DNA from 2 places in the Rhizobium sullae genome. Region 1 is predicted to be linked to the other one. Evidence: riboswitches for the same ligand, from Rfam matches in the RefSeq annotation. Region 1 holds a riboswitch; the other holds the start of a gene.
What was found. Region 1 has a riboswitch for thiamine pyrophosphate ahead of thiB (thiamine ABC transporter substrate binding subunit). Riboswitches for the same ligand answer to the same signal wherever they lie in the genome.

Region 1 (3,287 bases):
ATCGGCATGCAATCCTGCCGCGATAACGGATAGAAGCGGCAAGCCGAGGAAAAGCACGGCGATCAGCAACAACAGCCTGTCGGCCAATCTGGCACCTGGGCTTTTGCCATCCAGCCGCTTGATGTCCCTGCCTGTGGTCAAGCCTTCATCTCCGGCCGGTGGAAAGAATGCCATCGCGCCCAGGATCGCCGCCGTGAGCGCGATCTGCAGGAGCGACAAGGCGATTGCGCGGCCGGGATCGAAATCGAAGCGAAGCGACTGGTAGATCGCAACTTCGATCGTGGTCGCCGCCGGGCCACCGCCGAGGGTCAGCACCAGCGTGAAGCTGGTGGCGCAGAGCATGAAGATCAATCCACCGATCCCGGGAATGAGCGGGCGGATCGCCGGCCATTCAATGAAGCGGAAAACCGAGCGGGGCCGCATGCCGAGACCGCTTGCCATCAGCCAGTATTCGGCAGGCACTCGTTCGAGACCCGCGAGGATCAGCCGGCAGGCAAGCGGCAGGTTGAAGAAGATATGGGCGAGAAGGATGCCCGTGAGCCCATAGATGCTTATCGGTTCGTCGAGCCCGACCTTCACCAGCAGAGAGTTCAACAACCCCTGCCTGCCCCATATGCCAATCAGGCCGAGTGCTCCGATCAGCACTGGCAGCCCCATTGGAACCGCCATCAGGCGGATGATCCAGATGCGGCCTATAAAATGCGGCTGGCGAGCGAGCGCGCGTGCAACCGGAATTGCTAAGGCGATGGAAAGTGCGGTTGAAAGCAGCGCTTGCAGCAGCGTGAAGCGCAGCACACGCAGAATATAAGGATCGAAAAGAATGCCGGCGATGGCCGATCCCCCGCCGGCAAAAAGCAACGAGAATGCTGCAAGGCCGACAAACAACGTGACGGCGGCGAGGCTGATCGCCCCGCCGGTCAATGCACGCTGTTGTTCAGCTGCGGTCTGCAGCATCAGTTCATGCTCATCGCTGCGAGCCACTCGTCGATCCAGGCCTTGCGGTTCCTGGCGACGTCGTCAGGGCTCATCGAGAAGGTCTTGGCCGGATTGACGAGCTTGTTAAAGGCGTCGGGGAGCGGCTCAGAGGTTGCAGAAACGGGCATCATCCAATTGTTCGTCGGGATGGTATCCTGGAAGGCGGGTGTCACCATGAATTTCAGGAAGTCGCGAGCGAGATCCTTGGTCGGAGCATTCTTCAGAAGACCTGCGACTTCGATCTGGATAAAATGGCCTTCAGAGAAAGCTGCGGCCTGATAGCGATCAGTTTTTTCGACGACCATATGGTAGGCTGGGGACGTGGTGTACGAGAGCACCATCGGTGCCTCACCCTTGGTGAACAGGCCATAGGCTTCGGACCAGCCGGGCGTGACCGTCAGGATGCGGTTCTTGAGTCTGGCCCAAGCTTCCGGCGCCTTATCGCCGTAAATGGATTTGATCCAGAGCAGCAGGCCGAGACCGGGCGTCGAGGTTCGCGGATCCTCGATGACGATCTTCTGCGCGGGATCGCCCTCGACCAGATCCTTCATGCTCTGCGGCGGGTTCTTGATCGTCTGTGTGTCGTAGATGATCGCAAAGTGGCCGTAGTCGTAGGGAACGAAGACATCGTCCACGAAGCCGCCCGGCACCTTCAGAGCGCCGGCATCGACGCCGCTTGCGTCGAACAGGCCGGTTTCCTTGGCTTCGGTGACAAGGCTCGTGTCGATGCCGAGGACGACGTCGGCTTTGGTGGAGCTCCCCTCGAGCTTCAAGCGCGAAAGCAGTGCGACGCCATCGGCAACGCTGACGAAATTGACCGTGCAGCCGCAGGTCTCCTCAAAGGCCTCCTTGACCTTAGGTCCAGGTCCCCATTCGGACGTGAAGCTTTCATAAGTATAGATGGTGAGCGTCTTTCCCGCGGCGTGCGCGGCAGACAAGCCAAGCGTCGCGGCGAAAAATGCTGCGGTCAGCGAAGAGATGATCGATGTGCGGCCGGACATGGCACGCCTCCTCCTTGAGTTTCGTTTGAACGGGAAAAGGGCGTTGCCGAATGTCACGCGTCTAATCCCTCCGCCGGTGTTAACCGGATCAGGTTCCGCGGGTTGGCTCGAAGCCTCTCAGCCGGATGTCTTCGGACACGCGGCACCCCGTTAGAGCGTCGGCAGATGTATCGTCATGAAGTCGCTGTGACAAGGGCGAAGCGGAGCTTCCGCGCCTATTCGGCAGCTTCGGCGGCCGCTGTTGCCGGACTTATCTCTTCACGCGATCGAGGGAGCTGAACCGGCCTCAGCATGAGTGCCGCTGCAAGCCCTATCAGGGCAATGGCGCAGGAGGTCATGAAGAGCGGCATGAAGGCTGCGGCATAAGCATCGGCGACAGCCAGGCGGCTTGCTTCGGGAAGGGCAGCCATCATCTTCGGCGTCAGTTGCTCGACATCGGCAACAAGGGGAATGGAGTGGCCGATTTTTGCAAGCTGCGAGCCGATAATCGCGCCATAGATCGAAATGGCGATCGAGGCGCCGCCCATTCGCGAAAGGGTCACAGAGCCGGTCGCGGCGCCGACATCACCGGCATGAGCTGCATTCTGCACGCCGATCACCGGCACCTGCTGAGCGAGACCGATGCCGATCCCATGTATCATCATGAGCGCGCCGATGAAGGCGATCGGGGTACCTGCATGAACTTGCGAGAGCGTGGCGAAGGCGACCGCACTGCACGAGAAGCTTGCAACTGCGAAGGGTTTGTAGCGTCCTGTCTTCGAAATGATCCGCCCGGCGGAAAGCGAACCGCAAACCAGCCCGCCCGTGAGAAGAATGAAGAGCAAGCCCGCCCGCGATGGCGAAAGGCCCGTGGTCGTCTGCAGAAACAGCGCAAAATAATTCACCATGCCGATCGCGATTCCACCACTCATGACGGAGATCACCAGCAAGAGGCTGAAGGTCGAATTGCGAAAGAGCGGCAGCGGCAGGATCGGCTCGGGCGCACGACGCTCCACAAAAACCCAGGCGATCGCGCAGATGGCGCCGAAGCCGATGATGCTCAGACTTAGAGGCGAAACGAGAGAGCCGAAAAGTTGGCTGCCATCGGCCGTCAACACAATGCTCGTCGTTGTCATCGCCAAAAGTGCTGCGCCGGCGTAGTCGATCTTCGGGCGGCGATGCGGCTTGCGGTAGGGTAGCATGAAGGCAAGGCCCGCGAGCACGGCAAAGCCGATGGGCACATTGATGAGAAAGATCGAACGCCAGCCGAAGAGGTCGCTCATCATGCCGCCAAGAACTGGTCCAACGGCGCTCGACGCCATAAGGACGAGG
Region 2 (3,287 bases), on a different replicon from region 1:
GTTGCCATCCTCGCGGTGGATGACCGCAACATGCCAGCCTGTGAAATTCGGCGTGTCTCTCATGACACCACCCGCAGTCTCGGCGCTGCCTGCCTGCTACGTCCAGTAAGATAGGGGTCGGCGGCGAGCGGCGGACGGGAGGTGACGATATCGAAGCCGTTTTCCGAATTGATGCGGCCGAGGTGAAACGGCAGCGCTGCATGGTTTGTCTCTGGATCGATCGAAAGGTTGCCAAAGACCGTCGGCCACGCATTGCCATAGAGCTCGCGGCGGACAGCTGCCGGCTCGTCGCCGCCTGCAGCGAGGATGGAATCGGTGCAGAGCCTGACGGCCGTATAGGCGCTGGCAAAGACGCCGGAAACGCGGCGCCCCGCGCCATGTTGCGCAGCAACGCGAGCCTTGAATGCGGCGTTTTCCCGCGTGCCGAGATTGTCGAAATAGGATGCGGCGCAAAGCTGGCCTATGGCGGCCCCCGCCGTGATGTCATCCAGCTCGCATTCCATCAGGTCGCAGCTGACGACCGGGCAGTTTTCGGCACTAAAGGTCGGATCGCGGTCGCCGAGCTTCTTGATTGCCTCAAGGAATGCATAGCTCGAAGGGCCGATCAGATTGTTGAGGATGAAGCTCGGACGGCGCTGCTCGATATCGGCAACGATACGGTCGACCGCGGTTTCTTCGAGTGGCAGATAGCGTTCGCCGAGAATTTCGCCGCCGGTATTGGTGATAAGCTCGCGGGCAAGCCGGTTCATCTCCCAGCCCCAGACGTAGTTTGCGCCGACGAGATAGGGGCGGGCGCCGAAGCGCGGGATCAGGTGTTCGAAGAGCGGGATCAGGTGCTGGTTTGGGCAGCCGCCGAGATAGATGACGTTCTCGTTTGCCTCGAAACCCTCATAGGGGCACATGTACCAGAGAAGTCCGTCATGTTTTTCCACAAGCGGAATGACTTCCTTGCGCGCGGCGGACGTGATCGTCCCGACGATATGGCGGCATCCGGTGCGCAACAGGTGGCGGGCACCTGCGAGATAGGCGGCAAGATCCGCATGCGGATCAAAGAAGACCGGCTTGATCATCCGCTCGGCTGCTTCTGCAAACTCCTCCATCGCAAACTCTGCGCCGGCGCGCGCATCGCGGCCCATCGATCCGTAGGGTCCGGTCGTCGAAAAGAGAATGCCGACCTTCAGCGCTTCATTCATGCGGAACCCCAAAAACCAAAAGCCCCACGACGCGGTCCCATCGGCGATGGGGCGTCATGGGGCGAAACTGCCCGGCGACTATCGAAGTCATGTGATCGCGGCCAGCAATTTGCCTAATCCGCAGGCTTGAATAAAATACGGGCAGTTCGGCTTGTCAAGGGCGCCAGACATGCAGGCTCTGCTTTTGTTGGGAGGGGATCCCATTCCATCAGGACCACCTTGAAGTCATTGACATTGGGTCTTGAACCGGTCTGGAGAAGGCCGCCGATCAAGGCGAAGGCCGAGCAGCCATTCCCTTCGTCTTGACACCAGCAACACTCGACTCTAACCTTTCCTCATTCACCAGGGGGGTCCCGGCAAGGGGCTGAGATACTGCTGACGTGCGCAGTGACCCGTTGAACCTGATCCAGTTCATACTGGCGTAGGGACGGTGCGAGCGCTTAAAAGGCTTTGGATTCACGCGTGGAATCCGGGCCGGCGTCTTTCCATCATTCCGGCTGAGGACTGGGTCTCCAATTGCAACTTGGAGCCTCAAACCATGAACATTGCCGCAAAGAACCTCACCCCGACCGTTACCACCGGCCCCCTGCCGGCATCCCGGAAGATCTACATTCCAGGAGAGATTCATCCTGACGTCCGGGTGCCGATGCGCGAAATCAGCGTCCATCCGACTTCGGGCGAACCGCCGGTCATCGTCTACGATTCCTCCGGCCCCTATACGATCGAGGGCGCTGACATCCTTATCGAGGAAGGCTTGCCTCAGCTCCGGCGCGACTGGGTGCTCGCCCGCGGCGATGTCGAGGCTTATGACGGTCGCCATGTGCGCCCGGAAGACAACGGCTTTGCTAGTGGAGAGCGGCTAACGCCCGAATTTCCAGGCCAGCGTCAGCCGCTGCGGGCCAAAGGTGGCAAGGCTGTCACGCAGCTTGCCTATGCGCGCGCTGGCATCATCACGCCGGAGATGGAATTTATCGCCATTCGCGAAAACCTCGGCCGTAAAGCGCAGGGCGAGCCCACGGTCCGCGACGGCGAAAGCTTCGGCGTCCATATCCCCGACCACGTCACACCGGAATTCGTCCGGCAGGAAGTGGCAGCGGGCAGGGCGATCATCCCTGCCAACATCAATCATCCGGAAGCCGAACCGATGATCATCGGCCGGAACTTCCTGGTTAAGATCAACGCCAATATCGGCAATTCCGCCGTCACTTCGTCGATGGCCGAAGAGGTAGAAAAGATGGTCTGGGCGGCGCGCTGGGGCGCCGATACCGTCATGGATCTTTCGACGGGGCGCAACATCCACAACATCCGCGAATGGATCATCCGTAACTCGCCGCTGCCGATCGGCACCGTGCCGCTCTACCAGGCGCTGGAGAAGGTCGAAGGCATTGCCGAGAACCTCACCTGGGAGGTCTATCGCGACACGCTGATTGAACAGGCTGAGCAGGGCGTCGACTATTTCACGATCCATGCCGGCGTACGCCTCCATTACATTCCGCTGACCGTCAACCGTGTGACCGGCATCGTCTCGCGCGGCGGGTCAATCATGGCGAAGTGGTGTCTGCATCATCACCGCGAGAGCTTCCTCTACGAGCACTTCGAAGAGATCTGCGACATCTGCCGGGCCTATGACGTCTCCTTCTCGCTCGGCGACGGCCTGCGCCCCGGTTCGATTGCCGACGCCAACGATGCGGCGCAATTCGCCGAACTCGAAACCCTTGGCGAATTGACGAAGATCGCCTGGGCGAAGGACTGCCAGGTGATGATCGAAGGGCCCGGGCACGTCCCGATGCACAAGATCAAGGAAAACATGGACAAGCAGCTTGCCGTCTGCGGTGAGGCGCCCTTCTATACGCTCGGGCCGCTGACGACCGATATCGCACCTGGCTACGATCACATCACCTCAGGTATTGGGGCTGCGATGATCGGCTGGTTCGGAACGGCGATGCTCTGCTATGTCACGCCGAAGGAGCATCTGGGTCTTCCCGATCGCAACGACGTGAAGACCGGCGTCATCACCTACAAGATCGCAGCCCACGCCGCCGATCTCGCCAAGGGACACCCGGCCGCCCGTCTGCGGGACGATGCGCTGTCGCG

Region 2: another riboswitch for thiamine pyrophosphate. It lies ahead of thiC (phosphomethylpyrimidine synthase ThiC); the one in region 1 lies ahead of thiB (thiamine ABC transporter substrate binding subunit).

The regions. Positions count from the first base shown of each region.
Region 1 covers NZ_CP104143.1:3,449,865-3,453,151, reverse strand. The annotation lists gene thiP (thiamine/thiamine pyrophosphate ABC transporter permease ThiP) at 1-954, opposite strand, end outside; gene thiB (thiamine ABC transporter substrate binding subunit) at 954-1,976, opposite strand; TPP riboswitch at 2,025-2,136, opposite strand; gene N2599_RS17275 (MDR family MFS transporter) at 2,192-3,287, opposite strand, start outside.
Region 2 covers NZ_CP104144.1:981,251-984,537, forward strand. The annotation lists gene N2599_RS25395 (ANTAR domain-containing response regulator) at 1-63, opposite strand, end outside; gene N2599_RS25400 (transporter substrate-binding protein) at 60-1,193, opposite strand; TPP riboswitch at 1,528-1,639, shown strand; gene thiC (phosphomethylpyrimidine synthase ThiC) at 1,732-3,287, shown strand, end outside.